DNA from 3 places in the Xenorhabdus sp. TS4 genome. Region 2 is predicted to be linked to each of the others. Evidence: predicted binding sites of a transcription regulator. Region 2 holds the regulator's gene; each other region holds the start of a gene.
What was found. The regulator LexA, encoded in region 2, represses DNA repair genes until DNA is damaged. The targets are predictions, from matches to a motif close to TNCTGTATGTACATACAGNA.
Positions count from the first base shown of each region.

Region 1: dinB (DNA polymerase IV) is a predicted target of LexA. The motif match lies at 1,499-1,518, and genes of this name have one in related genera.
Region 3: dinB (DNA polymerase IV) is a predicted target of LexA. The motif match lies at 3,611-3,630, and genes of this name have one in related genera.

Region 1 covers NZ_NKHQ01000003.1:221,206-226,454, reverse strand. The annotation lists gene Xets_RS27430 (choline transporter) at 1-1,279, shown strand, start outside; gene dinB (DNA polymerase IV) at 1,539-2,594, shown strand; gene pepD (beta-Ala-His dipeptidase) at 2,657-4,117, opposite strand; gene gpt (xanthine phosphoribosyltransferase) at 4,381-4,842, shown strand; gene frsA (esterase FrsA) at 4,858-5,249, shown strand, end outside.
Region 2 covers NZ_NKHQ01000004.1:6,762-12,010, forward strand. The annotation lists gene plsB (glycerol-3-phosphate 1-O-acyltransferase PlsB) at 1-2,118, opposite strand, end outside; gene Xets_RS03350 (diacylglycerol kinase) at 2,255-2,626, shown strand; gene lexA (transcriptional repressor LexA) at 2,745-3,359, shown strand; gene zur (zinc uptake transcriptional repressor Zur) at 3,509-4,021, opposite strand; gene Xets_RS03365 (DUF1266 domain-containing protein) at 4,582-5,249, shown strand, end outside.
Region 3 covers NZ_NKHQ01000002.1:137,205-142,453, reverse strand. The annotation lists gene betB (betaine-aldehyde dehydrogenase) at 1-512, opposite strand, end outside; gene betI (transcriptional regulator BetI) at 549-1,145, opposite strand; gene Xets_RS01375 (choline transporter) at 1,355-3,391, shown strand; gene dinB (DNA polymerase IV) at 3,651-4,706, shown strand; gene pepD (beta-Ala-His dipeptidase) at 4,769-5,249, opposite strand, start outside.

The DNA.
Region 1 (5,249 bases), on a different contig from region 2:
TGGAGTAAACAAAGGCATTCGATTTTTGTCTGAATTAAATGTCCTGCTGGCTCTTGGCTTGGTTTTGTTCATTTTGTTTATGGGCGATACCGAATTCCTGCTTAACGGATTAGTGCAGAACGTCGGGGATTATATCAGCCGTTTTATGAGCATGACACTGAACAGTTTTGCATTTGAACGCCCAACTGAATGGATGAATAACTGGACGCTGTTTTTCTGGGCATGGTGGGTGGCCTGGTCGCCGTTTGTAGGGTTATTCTTAGCGCGTATTTCCCGTGGCAGAACCATTCGTCAGTTTGTTATGGGAACATTAGTCATTCCATTTGTTTTTACACTGCTGTGGCTATCGATTTTTGGTAACAGTGCGTTGTATGAAATTCTGCATGGTAATCGTCAACTGGCTGAGACCGTGCTACAACACCCAGAACAAGGTTTTTATAATTTGCTGTCACTTTATCCGGCATTCACATTCAGTGCTTCTGTGGCTACCATTACCGGACTACTGTTTTATGTCACATCGGCCGATTCTGGCTCGTTAGTGTTAGGAAATTTCACCTCTAATCTGAGTGATATTAATAATGATGCACCGAATTGGTTGCGTGTTTTTTGGTCTGTGGCAATTGGCGTATTAACGTTAGGTATACTCATGACGGATGGTATTTCTGCTTTGCAAAATACCACGGTCATCATGGGGCTTCCTTTTAGTTTTGTGATCTTCTTTGTGATGGCGGGGCTATACAAGTCTTTGCGGGTGGAAGATTTCCGTAAAGCCAGTTCACTGCAAAATACCTCACCCACTCTTATGCATGACAATGGTTCATTGAACTGGAAGCAGCGTTTGAGCCGTATGATGCACTTTCCTGGTACGAAAAACACTCAGCGAATGCTGGATATGGTGTGCCGCCCCGCGATGTTAGAAGTGGCTAAAGAGTTAGTTGTGCGTGGTGCAAAAGTTCAGTTTAATGCACTGCCAGCCAAAGAGGACAAGCGGCTGAATCCATTAGAATTGATTGTTAATTTAGGTGATGAACAGAATTTTATCTATCAAATCTGGCCGCAACGCTATTCTGTGCCTGGATTTACCTATCGAGCGAGGGCGGGCAAGTCTCACTATTATCGGTTGGAGACTTTTCTGATGGAAGGAACTCAGGGCAATGATTTGATGGACTATACGAAAGAGCAAATCATTAGCGATATTCTTGACCACTATGAAAAACATCTGAATTTTATTCACTTGAACAGAGAAGCACCGGGGCAAACACTGATTTTTCCTAGTTGAGGATAAGTGGAAGAAAGATAAGTGGAATATAGTAGAGAATAAGAGTAGCTGATAAAAAATCGTCTGTGTTATAGGAAGTGACAGGCGATTTTTTTACTAAAATAAATCATGTATTGATTTTATCATTCAATCTTGACGGGAGTTGAGTACATGTTTGCATTCGGAAAAATCAACGCGTTGAATTTTTGCTGAAAAATTAGCTAGAGTTTCATGATCTCTTTCTGTATATTTATACAGTTGTTTGGCATGGGGAGAGCAGATGCGAAAAATTATTCATATTGATATGGATTGCTTTTTTGCTGCCATCGAAATGCGGGATAATCCTTCCCTTCGCGGTATTCCGGTTGCAGTTGGCGGGAGCGCTGATCGAAGGGGGGTAATTAGCACGGCAAATTACCCTGCCCGTCGTTTTGGGGTGCATAGTGCGATGTCCACCGCCATGGCATTAAAGCTTTGCCCCCAATTGAAAGTTATTCCTGGCAGAATGGCGCATTATAAAGAAATATCTCAACATATCCGCCAAATTTTTTCCCGTTACACTGAATTGATTGAACCTCTTTCTTTAGATGAAGCCTATTTGGATGTGACGAATTGCCATTATTGTCATGGTTCTGCCACGTTGATTGCTCAAGAAATTCGTCAGATAATTTTTGATGAATTGCAGTTAACCGCTTCCGCAGGCGTTGCACCCGTCAGGTTTTTAGCCAAAATTGCTTCTGATATCAATAAACCCAATGGGCAATATGTTATTTCTCCTGAACAAGTAGAGGCTTTTGTTAACTCATTGCCATTACGCAAAATTCCTGGTGTCGGAAAAGTCACAGCCAAGCGTTTATCAGACATGGGATTGGAAACCTGTTCTGATGTGCAACGTTATGACAAGCTGACACTAATAAAAAGTTTGGGTAAGTTTGGATTGTCACTTTGGGAACGCTGTCACGGTATTGATGAAAGACCAATTACACAGGAACGCTTGCGTAAATCGGTTGGGGTAGAAAGAACTTTGGCGCAGGATATCCATCAATGGCATGAATGTGTGGAGCTGATTGAAAAACTTTATCCTGAACTGAAAAAACGGCTAGAAAAGGTAAAACCCGATCTCCGCATTGCCCGTCAAGGTATCAAATTAAAGTTTGATAATTTTCAATTGACGACACAGGAACATGTCCATCCTATGTTGGATAAACTCGATCTGATTCAAATAGCAAAACGGGCCTGGGAAACACGCAGGGAAGGGCGAGGAGTCAGGTTGGTTGGGCTGCATGTGACATTACAAAACCCACAACTGGAGCGTCAGCTTTTATTGGAATGGTAAGATGTAAAGAACGAAGTCTCCCCCACAATCAGATGGCAGGGGAGAGGCAATATAACTTTCTATTACTCGTTAGCTGGAATAGCTTTTAGAATTGCAGTGAGTAGCTGCCAATATTGACCGACACTCTTAATATGTACTTTCTCATCAGGGGAATGGGCACCCCGAATGGTTGGGCCGATAGAAACCATGTCCATAGCAGGATACGGTTTTTTGAATAGGCCACACTCTAAACCAGCGTGGATCACCATAATATTCGGCGTTTTATCGAAGAGTTGGTGATAAGTTTCGCGTACTAAATGCATGATTGGAGAATTGGCGTCAGGCTGCCAGCCTGGATAGCTGCCACTTGCCACGGTTTCTGCTCCAGACAGTTTTGCCAGAGAATGCAACATTTCAGCAACGTACACCTTGCCACTTTCAATAAGTGAACGGATCAGGCAGATAATTTCGACTTTCTCTTCGTCCATGGTGACAACGCCTACGTTCAGTGAAGTTTCTACAACACCTTTGGCAACATCACTCATACGAATAACACCATTCGGCATGCTATTGAGCATGGATATAAAGCGAGCCTGGCAATCCATTGTTAGCGTTTGTGATGGTGCTTCGGTTTCATCTAACAAGAGAGTGAGGTTATGTTCAACCACGGAGTATTCGTTTTTCAATGTCTCCAGATAGCTGTCTTTTATTTGACAGAGTTTTTCAACTTTATCAGCAGGAACAGCAATCACGGTAGAACCTTCACGAGGAATGGCATTGCGCAGGGTTCCACCTTGCAGATGAATTAATTTCAGACCCAACTCATCGGAATACGCAGCTAGGAAACGAGCCAGTAATTTGTTGGCATTACCCAATCCAAGATGAATATCGCCACCAGAGTGACCACCTTTTAATCCCTTAATAGTTAATTGCAGCGTTTTATAGTTAGTCGGCAGCGCTTCGCGGGACAGGCGTAAGGTGGTGAAAAAATCAATGCCACCCGCACAACCCATGTAGATTTCGCCTTCTTCTTCCGAATCGGTATTGATCAGAATATCAGCTTGCAGCCAGCCGGATTTCAAGCCGAATGCGCCATCCATACCTGTTTCTTCAGTCATGGTCAGTAAAACTTCCAATGGGCCGTGTTTAACGGATTCGTCCGCCAAGACCGCCAGAGCGGAAGCCATACCAATACCGTTATCCGCGCCTAAAGTTGTACCATCAGCTGTAATCCAATCACCATCGATATAAGGGCGAATAGGATCTTTTGTGAAATCGTGTTGGGTATCGTTATTTTTCTGTGGAACCATATCAAGGTGCGCTTGCAGTACAACAGCCTTGCGATTTTCCATACCTTTTGAAGCTGGTTTTCTGATCAAAATATTACCCACTTCATCCCGCTCTACATGGAATCCTTTATTTTTTGCCCACTCAATAATATGGGATGCGAGCGCTTCTTCATGATAAGAAGGATGAGGAATGGAACAAATTTGGGCAAAAATATCCCATAAGGGTTGTGGGGATAGCGTTGATAATTCGGACACGGCGAATCTCCTGTAACTGGATCTTAGTGAGAAGAAAGTGGTAATGTTTGACATATCAGGGAATTTTTGTCATCTGCATTGACCTAATATCCATGCTATGCTTGAGAATATCATTTTATTACCAGCAATGGGCAGTAAGAATGAGGGCTTACCTTGTTTTTACTGGTTTTTGTTGGTTCAAATCACTATAATCTCGCGCAACCTTTTTTCCGCAAAAACACTTTTCTGAAATATTCTTTATTTAGTTTCCAGGATCTAATTTTATGAGTGAAAAATATGTTGTAACGTGGGATATGTTGCAAATACATGCCCGTCAATTGGCGCAACGTTTACTTCCCGTAGAACAGTGGAAAGGCATTATTGCCGTTAGCCGTGGTGGCCTTGTTCCGGGAGCGTTACTGGCTCGTGAATTGGGCATTCGCCATGTCGATACTGTCTGCATTTCCAGCTATGATCACGATAATCAGCGCGAGTTGAAAGTGTTGAAAAAAGCAGAAGGTGACGGCGAAGGGTTTATTATCGTTGATGATCTGGTTGATACCGGAGGCACTGCCCAGGCAATCCGTGAAATGTATCCGAAAGCTCACTTTGTAACAATTTTTGCTAAACCCGCCGGTCGCCCTCTCGTGGATGATTATGTTATTGACATTCCCCAAAACACATGGATTGAGCAGCCATGGGATATGGGAGTCGTGTTTGTTCCACCAGTTTGTGAAAAGCAGTAAGATTTTTCTTTTGTCATGACGAAACAAAACCTTTCAGAATCGCTGTTTAAGCCTCGGTTTAAACATCGGGAAACTTCTACACTGGTGAAATATACTCGCCCACAATCTGTAACTACCAGTGATAGTATGCTTGGTGGGGAGCGCCGCGAGCGTTGGTATCGTATGATTAATTGGCTCGCTTGGATCTGGAGGGGAGTCAATCCGCTAGAAATTCAAGATGTCCTCAGTCGGATTGCTGTGACAGATGCCGAACGCAGCACTGAACATTTGTTGGATACTGTGGTCGGCTATCGGAAAGGAAACTGGGCATTTGAGTGGTCTCAGCAGGCAATGTACTGGCAACAGGAAGCGTTGCATACTGAAGAGACGGAAAAAGCCGGAGCATGTTGGTTAAAGGCTGCAACGCT
Region 2 (5,249 bases):
GATGCCAGCTGCCAGCAATTGCAGTGGGCGAATACGCGCAGGATTTAGCACCAGCATTCCTTGCTCTTTGTTGCAGATAAGGCCTTGGCGTGCCAGCTCATCAATCAAGGTATTGACGACGTCAGGGAGTGTTTCTTTGCTGTAACGCATGAAAAGTTCCTGCTTGATCAGCGGATAAATCAACGCTACCTGTCTGAGCAATTCACTGCGACTAATGCGGCGGTGATGCATAATAATACTGGTAATCAGGGATGGCAGGATCAATAAGTGCTGGATATTATTACGATAATAAGTCATCAATACCGCGCTTTCACGTGGCAGGATAATAATATCTCCCAGACTATCTTTCTCGACTTCAAACTTATTCATCATAAGAGCATGATCTAACAACTCTTCTGCGGTTTGGTTTGGCACTGTGATATCGTCAGTGTAAGGCACATTACGCAGTAATTGCAGATAGCAATCCAACTGCTCAATAAGTTGTTCACGAGTAAGTGCTCGCTGACGTGATGACAACAATGCTGTAGTGCATAAATTAATAGCATTAGCGGCGGCAGCATTATTGATATTGACCATAATATTGTCAGCCAGTTTACTGACTGTTGGCGTCAGCCATGTTGGACGCTGAGATTCTATTGGATCAATGGAATCACGCCACTCTGGTACATGCTGATTCAGGTATTGTGTCAACGGGATCGGTTCACCAAAATTCACGTAACCTTGTCCCAGATTACGTAATTTGCGCAACCCTCGAACCATCTGGAAAAAGCCTTCTTTTTCCTTGGTTGCACCGCGCAGCTCTTTGGCATATGTTGCCACTTCCATCACATGTTCATAACCGATATAGATCGGCACAATCGTGATTGGACGAGATTCTCCCCGCAGCATAGCTTGCAAGGTCATGGAGAGCGTCCCCGTTTTGGGATCAAGCAAACGACCAGTACGGGAGCGTCCTCCTTCGACAAAGTATTCAACCGAATAACCGCGGGTAAACAACTCACCGAGGTATTCACGAAAGATGGTTGAATAGAGCTTATTGCCTTTAAACGTACGGCGGATAAAGAACGCACCAAGACGACGGAATATCGGACCAGCAGGCCAGAAATTCAGGTTAATGCCCGCAGCAATGTGTGGTGGAACCAGCCCTTGGTGATAGAGCACATAAGAGAGCAGAAGATAGTCCATATGGCTGCGATGGCATGGAACATAAACCAGTTCATGACCATCCTGTGCCAACTGGCGAACTCGTTCGGCGTTATGAACATTGATGCCTTGATACAAACGGTTCCAGGTCCAACTTAAAACCCGATCGGTCAAGCGTACGGTTTCATAGGAGAAATTTGCAGCAATCTCTTCCAACATATTGATGGCGTTCTGCTTTGCCTTTTCGGGAGAGATTTTCTTGCTACGGGCTTCATCAGCAATCGCTTTTTCTATTGCTTTTGATGTCAGTAACTTGTTGAACAGATCCTGTCTGGCAGGCAAACGAGGCCCAACCGCCGCAAGACGCTGGCGGGAATAGTGCATCCGAGCCACACGGGCGAGTTTATTGGCGATGATATTATCTGTACCATGCTCGTCGGCCATACGGCGTAAAGACACAGGTGTGGAGAAACGGACAAAACTATCCCGTCCAAGCCATAAGATCGCAAAAAACTTCTGCACGCCATTTAGCAAGCGTAATTGTGGGGTTGTATGCCCTTCTTGCCCTTCGCGTCCTGGGGAACGGCCAAACATGACGGAAACGGGCACCATCTGGATATCCAGATCGGGATTATTGTGATGCAAGTCCAGATAAGAGTGGAAAATTCTCACAGATTCATGTTTTGGCGCATAACAACGGAACACACGTGGACCATTATCGATAAAGACACAACTGGGAAGCTGTGTATCACCAATTTCCAAAGGGTTCAACGGATCGGGCAGATCTTGCGCCAGACATTGTTGACGTAGAGTCAATAAGTCTGTTTTTGATCGATACGGCAGTATATACAAAATAGGCCGAGTCGTATCAAGACGCAGTTCTGCAATAGGATCCGTAGGGATTAGTTTACTTTTTACTAATAATTTTAGTGGTAAATTCAATAACTTATAATATATTTTACGCCAACCTGACATAACTGCTTTAAGCCTCTTGTTAGCAATGCATCGCAAGGATACCAGAAACAAGTTTTGAGATCTGTGTAAATAAGACAATAATAAGAGCTAAAAGTTATATATCCATACAATCATGAAGTTCATTAAAGAAATTTTTATGGCAAATCAATCAACAGGTTTAAGCCGTATCATTAAAGCGGCTGGGTATTCGGTGAAAGGAATCAAGGCTGCATGGCAAAATGAAGCGGCATTTCGGCAGGAAGCAATTGCTGCCATACTTGCGATCATTATTGCATTTTCTTTAGATTTTGGCTTACATGAGAGACTCCTCCTGATTGGCTCTGTTATGCTGGTGGTCATTGTCGAAATCCTCAATAGTGCCATAGAAGCAGTCGTGGATCGCGTCGGTAGTGAATATCATGAATTATCAGGTCGAGCGAAAGATATGGGGTCTGCAGCTGTGTTGCTTACCATACTTTTGGCGTTGTTTATTTGGGGAATGATCTTTTGGTCGCATTTTATGCACTGAGGTAGTGTGTGTTTTCATCAGATACGTTATTTAGCTGCTTTTACATGCTGACAGGTTCCCAATTCGACTTTACCTGTATATACTCACAGTCTGACTGTATAAACAAACAGGGGGCGAAATGAAAGCATTAACTGCCAGGCAGCAGCAAGTCTATGACTTGGTGCGTGATCATATTTCGCAAACGGGTATGCCACCAACACGTGCTGAAATTGCAGCGCGACTTGGTTTTCGTTCACCTAACGCAGCAGAAGAGCATTTAAAGGCACTTGCGCGTAAAGGGGTGATAGAGATTATCTCTGGTGCGTCCAGAGGTATCCGTTTGCTGCTTGAAGAAGATGAAGGGGCAGGATTGCCGTTGATCGGTCGTGTTGCTGCTGGGGAACCACTACTGGCTCAGGAACACATCGAAAGTCACTATAAGGTTGATCCTGAATTATTCAAACCAAGCGCTGACTTTCTGTTACGTGTCAGTGGGATGTCCATGAAAGACATTGGGATTATGGACGGAGATTTACTGGCTGTACATAAAACACAGGATGTTCATAATGGGCAAGTCATTGTGGCGCGCATTGAAGATGAAGTCACAGTAAAACGCTTCAAACAAACAGGAAATAAAATTGAACTGATTGCTGAAAATCCGGAATTTAAACCCATTGTTGTTGATTTGAGCGAGCAGAATTTCACTATTGAAGGATTGGCAGTCGGCGTTATTCGTAGCGGGGACTGGTTCTGATTGTAAAGGCGGATAATTGCAGTTTGCCATTCTGGGGCGGTCATTTTTCCCAGAACCCGTTAAACTTAAGTTTAACGGGAACTTGAAAAATATAAGATTATATTAGCTATGACCGCCTCATTGCCCAATTTGGCTTCGAGTGTTTTTTCTTATTTCTTTTTATTTTCTTCAACCGAATGATTGTGCTGGCATATATCGCGCTCTGTACAGGATTCAATCTCATGGCAGGAAGAACACATGCCATGCACTTCTATCACGCTATTTCGCAAATGAAATCCCGTACCTTGCGCTAACTGTTGAATAGCTGATTCAATATCCTTTGCATCCTTTTCGGTTACTGAACCACAAAATTCACAGATAAACATTGCCGAAGTATGGTATGGCTCTTCAAAATGATGGCAAAGCACATAGCTATTTGTAGATTCTATTTTGTGAATAAAACCTTGTTCAAGCAGAAACTCCAATCCACGATAAACGGTTGGAGGCTTGGCTTGTGGCTCGACTTCACGCAATAAATCCAGCAAATCATAAGCGCTTATCGCGCTAGGCTGTTCAGTGATTAAACGAAGAATTTCAAGGCGTTGAGGTGTCAAACGAACCCCTCTTGACAGGCAGATTGTTTCAGCCTGTGCCAGTAACTTTTTTTGATTGATAGTTTTCATTACACCTCTCACACCTAACACGATGCTAATGACTTTAATGTTATCATGTTTTTTAACCTGAGAGTGGGATCGATATGATGTTCAGTTCTCGTCTGATGTGTAACATACCTGTGAAGAAAAGTGGTTAACTTGTCATGATGGGATACTTGAAAATAAAATTAATCCGTGGATAAGAACAATAAAATGGGCTGAAAAACGGAGAAAATAAAACTGAAAATATTGGATAATATCTGAGGGTTTAAGTTAATTTATCTGGATAATTATATTGAAAATTAAAATTATATGTTGTTTGAATATGTCACTCTTCATAATTAACACTGTAAATAGTATTCTCCATTACTAATATTAGGCATGGTTTATAATGATTAATAATAAAAGCAGTTTATTCTAATGGTTCTACTTAGGAAAGAAAAAGATTTTAACATTAAAGAATTCAAAATACATCTTACTTAATTAATGGATTAAAAATGAAAGAATTATTGCAAAACCACCCGAATAATAGAAGGTTTCCTGTTAATGGTTTTCGGATAATCAAAAATATCCTCAAGGAAAGAAAAAGTGTGACATTTCTTAAGCCTATTCAGGCAGTTGGTTTAAGTGCTCTTTATATTGCAACACTTTTGTTAGGGATATTATCGACCGGAATAACGATACTGATCTTTGATGATAATAACGTATCTTCAAAGGGATATATACTTTGGGCTAGCTTGATTGGCTTGAGCTTACTTGGTATATATCTCTCCACTTACAGTTTCCAACGCATCAAAAATCTCCCTATTACCGAACAGAAACGTTATTACTTACAGGCAAAGTATTCTGTTTTGCCGGAAGAAAAGCGTCAGGCATTGCGTTTGCATATCGTTAGTTGTTATTACGATGGTTTTTGGACAGAAACATTAGAACATTACCCTTTAAAAAGCCGTGTTTCTCGCGATAATTACCAATACCGTATCTTGCCCTTATCTGATGCAGAGCCTCATCAGTCTCAAGTCTATACAGATTGGGGAATACTTAATGAAAAAGATTATTGGAAAGTACTGCATGACTTATGGGCAGGAATGCACTCAGAGCGTTTTGCGGTTGATGCGGTTTTTACCGATGGAGAAATGTTTAAGGTACTTGGCAGTTTAATTGAAGAGCCAGAGGAATATGTACAGCAATGTTCTCGCTCAATTAATGAACGTCCGCCCGTTTTACTTTGGGGATTTGATCTCTGGCGAGCGATTGT
Region 3 (5,249 bases), on a different contig from region 2:
GCAGCCAGAGCGGGTGCTGATTTCCAGAGGGCAATTTGGATAGGGTAGTTCCATGCGCCGATGCCTGCTACGATCCCCAATGGTTCACGGCGTGTATACACAAAAGAAGATTCACGTAATGGGATCTGCTGACCTTCAAGGGCTGGAATTAAGCCAGCATAGTATTCCAGTACATCGGCACCCGTGACGATATCAACCTGCCGGGTTTCAGAAAGGGGTTTGCCGGTATCCAGTGTTTCCAATTCAGCCAGTTCATCATTGTGTTCACGCAAGATGTTCACCGCCTTGTGTAAGATCCGTGAACGTTCCACCGTGGTCATGGCTGCCCAGATTTTCTGTCCTTTATGGGCACTTTCAACTGCTAGATCAACATCTTGTTTTGTCGCAGACTGAAATTGAGCAATAACTTCACCATTAGCTGGGTTAATTGCGTCAAAAATTGTATTATCAGGATTGGTGCTATCAACATAAGCACCGTGGATATAAAGTTTTTGTAATCCAAAATGAGCCATAGATTCTCCTTAAGAGTCTATCCATTAGGTGATAAGTCAGAACTTATCAGATGCTCCGAGTTTCTGTTCGATATAATCGATAGTAATTTTGAATGTCCCTGCTATATCAAAAGGCTTCCTGCTTAATGCACTTCGCAGCCAAATGCCGTCAATCAATGCAGCAAGACCTTGTGCAGCTAGCCGTGCTTCTGCTTTTGGCATGGCACGTTTAAATTCAACACACAGATTGGAATGCAAACGGCGTTCATTGACTTGTTGTAACCGATACAGGTTTGGTTGATGCATACTACTCGCCCAGAATGCTAACCAGGTTTTCATTGCTGCGCTGTTGATCTGGCTGGGATCAAAATTGCCTTCGACAATGGCTTTCAACCTTTGCGTGGGAGTTGCGTTATCTAGCAAGCGTAATCGGCGTGCTACAGCCATTCTCAGCTGATGTAATAGATAACGCATGGTAGCTTCCAATAAGCCGTCTTTGTCCTTGAAATAGTGGCTGATAATTCCGTTGGAAACCCCCGCTTTTCGGGCTATTTGCGCAATAGTTGCTTCCTGCATTCCAACTTCATTCACAACGATTAATGTTGCATCAATGAGTTGCTGTTTTCTTATCGACTGCATTCCAATTTTGGGCATGATTTTATGCTCAGAAAATCAATTATTCGGACAGTATTAAACTTTTTTTTAATTGAATATTCAATCAAAATTAAATATGTTTTATCACAATAATTTTACAATGAGGGAGTGAATTTGTTTAAGATATCTTAAATTTTATATTTAATTCAATATGTTATATGAATTATGCTTTTCATCTGTTTTAATGCTATTAATTTCAGGAACTGCCTATGAATACACAAGACAGTCCAAAAAACACCCAGAAGGACACCCTGAATTCTGTCGTTTTTTTCACCTCTGCCGGACTGATTATTGCATTTTCTTTGTTCACTATTTTTTTCACAGATGCAACCAGTGTTTGGATAAAAAATACACTGAATTGGGTGTCTAAAACTTTTGGTTGGTACTATTTATTGGCCGCGACACTTTACATTGTGTTTGTTGTTTTTGTTGCGGCTTCCCGTTTCGGTTCAATCAAATTGGGACCGGAGCAATCTAAGCCGGAATTCAGTTTGCTGAGTTGGGCGGCAATGCTGTTTGCTGCTGGGATCGGCATTGATTTGATGTTTTTCTCGGTGGCTGAACCTGTTACGCAATATATGCGACCGCCAACGGGTCAAGGGGAAACCATTGAAGCAGCTCGTCAGGCGATGGTGTGGACACTGTTCCACTATGGCCTGACGGGCTGGTCTATGTACGCTTTGATGGGAATTGCACTGGGATATTTTAGTTATCGTTATAATTTGCCCCTGACTATCCGCTCGGCACTTTATCCTATTTTTGGTGACCGCATTAAAGGATTAATCGGTCATACTGTGGATATTGCAGCCGTAATAGGGACCATTTTTGGTATTGCAACGACGCTGGGAATTGGGGTTGTGCAGTTGAATTATGGTCTGAAAGTACTTTTCGGATTACCGCAAGGATTGGGGGTTCAGGGAGGATTGATATCATTATCTGTGGTGATAGCCATTATCTCTGTCACTTCTGGAGTAAACAAAGGCATTCGATTTTTGTCTGAATTAAATGTCCTGCTGGCTCTTGGCTTGGTTTTGTTCATTTTGTTTATGGGCGATACCGAATTCCTGCTTAACGGATTAGTGCAGAACGTCGGGGATTATATCAGCCGTTTTATGAGCATGACACTGAACAGTTTTGCATTTGAACGCCCAACTGAATGGATGAATAACTGGACGCTGTTTTTCTGGGCATGGTGGGTGGCCTGGTCGCCGTTTGTAGGGTTATTCTTAGCGCGTATTTCCCGTGGCAGAACCATTCGTCAGTTTGTTATGGGAACATTAGTCATTCCATTTGTTTTTACACTGCTGTGGCTATCGATTTTTGGTAACAGTGCGTTGTATGAAATTCTGCATGGTAATCGTCAACTGGCTGAGACCGTGCTACAACACCCAGAACAAGGTTTTTATAATTTGCTGTCACTTTATCCGGCATTCACATTCAGTGCTTCTGTGGCTACCATTACCGGACTACTGTTTTATGTCACATCGGCCGATTCTGGCTCGTTAGTGTTAGGAAATTTCACCTCTAATCTGAGTGATATTAATAATGATGCACCGAATTGGTTGCGTGTTTTTTGGTCTGTGGCAATTGGCGTATTAACGTTAGGTATACTCATGACGGATGGTATTTCTGCTTTGCAAAATACCACGGTCATCATGGGGCTTCCTTTTAGTTTTGTGATCTTCTTTGTGATGGCGGGGCTATACAAGTCTTTGCGGGTGGAAGATTTCCGTAAAGCCAGTTCACTGCAAAATACCTCACCCACTCTTATGCATGACAATGGTTCATTGAACTGGAAGCAGCGTTTGAGCCGTATGATGCACTTTCCTGGTACGAAAAACACTCAGCGAATGCTGGATATGGTGTGCCGCCCCGCGATGTTAGAAGTGGCTAAAGAGTTAGTTGTGCGTGGTGCAAAAGTTCAGTTTAATGCACTGCCAGCCAAAGAGGACAAGCGGCTGAATCCATTAGAATTGATTGTTAATTTAGGTGATGAACAGAATTTTATCTATCAAATCTGGCCGCAACGCTATTCTGTGCCTGGATTTACCTATCGAGCGAGGGCGGGCAAGTCTCACTATTATCGGTTGGAGACTTTTCTGATGGAAGGAACTCAGGGCAATGATTTGATGGACTATACGAAAGAGCAAATCATTAGCGATATTCTTGACCACTATGAAAAACATCTGAATTTTATTCACTTGAACAGAGAAGCACCGGGGCAAACACTGATTTTTCCTAGTTGAGGATAAGTGGAAGAAAGATAAGTGGAATATAGTAGAGAATAAGAGTAGCTGATAAAAAATCGTCTGTGTTATAGGAAGTGACAGGCGATTTTTTTACTAAAATAAATCATGTATTGATTTTATCATTCAATCTTGACGGGAGTTGAGTACATGTTTGCATTCGGAAAAATCAACGCGTTGAATTTTTGCTGAAAAATTAGCTAGAGTTTCATGATCTCTTTCTGTATATTTATACAGTTGTTTGGCATGGGGAGAGCAGATGCGAAAAATTATTCATATTGATATGGATTGCTTTTTTGCTGCCATCGAAATGCGGGATAATCCTTCCCTTCGCGGTATTCCGGTTGCAGTTGGCGGGAGCGCTGATCGAAGGGGGGTAATTAGCACGGCAAATTACCCTGCCCGTCGTTTTGGGGTGCATAGTGCGATGTCCACCGCCATGGCATTAAAGCTTTGCCCCCAATTGAAAGTTATTCCTGGCAGAATGGCGCATTATAAAGAAATATCTCAACATATCCGCCAAATTTTTTCCCGTTACACTGAATTGATTGAACCTCTTTCTTTAGATGAAGCCTATTTGGATGTGACGAATTGCCATTATTGTCATGGTTCTGCCACGTTGATTGCTCAAGAAATTCGTCAGATAATTTTTGATGAATTGCAGTTAACCGCTTCCGCAGGCGTTGCACCCGTCAGGTTTTTAGCCAAAATTGCTTCTGATATCAATAAACCCAATGGGCAATATGTTATTTCTCCTGAACAAGTAGAGGCTTTTGTTAACTCATTGCCATTACGCAAAATTCCTGGTGTCGGAAAAGTCACAGCCAAGCGTTTATCAGACATGGGATTGGAAACCTGTTCTGATGTGCAACGTTATGACAAGCTGACACTAATAAAAAGTTTGGGTAAGTTTGGATTGTCACTTTGGGAACGCTGTCACGGTATTGATGAAAGACCAATTACACAGGAACGCTTGCGTAAATCGGTTGGGGTAGAAAGAACTTTGGCGCAGGATATCCATCAATGGCATGAATGTGTGGAGCTGATTGAAAAACTTTATCCTGAACTGAAAAAACGGCTAGAAAAGGTAAAACCCGATCTCCGCATTGCCCGTCAAGGTATCAAATTAAAGTTTGATAATTTTCAATTGACGACACAGGAACATGTCCATCCTATGTTGGATAAACTCGATCTGATTCAAATAGCAAAACGGGCCTGGGAAACACGCAGGGAAGGGCGAGGAGTCAGGTTGGTTGGGCTGCATGTGACATTACAAAACCCACAACTGGAGCGTCAGCTTTTATTGGAATGGTAAGATGTAAAGAACGAAGTCTCCCCCACAATCAGATGGCAGGGGAGAGGCAATATAACTTTCTATTACTCGTTAGCTGGAATAGCTTTTAGAATTGCAGTGAGTAGCTGCCAATATTGACCGACACTCTTAATATGTACTTTCTCATCAGGGGAATGGGCACCCCGAATGGTTGGGCCGATAGAAACCATGTCCATAGCAGGATACGGTTTTTTGAATAGGCCACACTCTAAACCAGCGTGGATCACCATAATATTCGGCGTTTTATCGAAGAGTTGGTGATAAGTTTCGCGTACTAAATGCATGATTGGAGAATTGGCGTCAGGCTGCCAGCCTGGATAGCTGCCACTTGCCACGGTTTCTGCTCCAGACAGTTTTGCCAGAGAATGCAACATTTCAGCAACGTACACCTTGCCACTTTCAATAAGTGAACGGATCAGGCAGATAATTTCGACTTTCTCTTCGTCCATGGTGACAACGCCTACGTTCAGTGAAGTTTCTACAACACCTTTGGCAACATCACTCATACGAATAACACCATTCGGC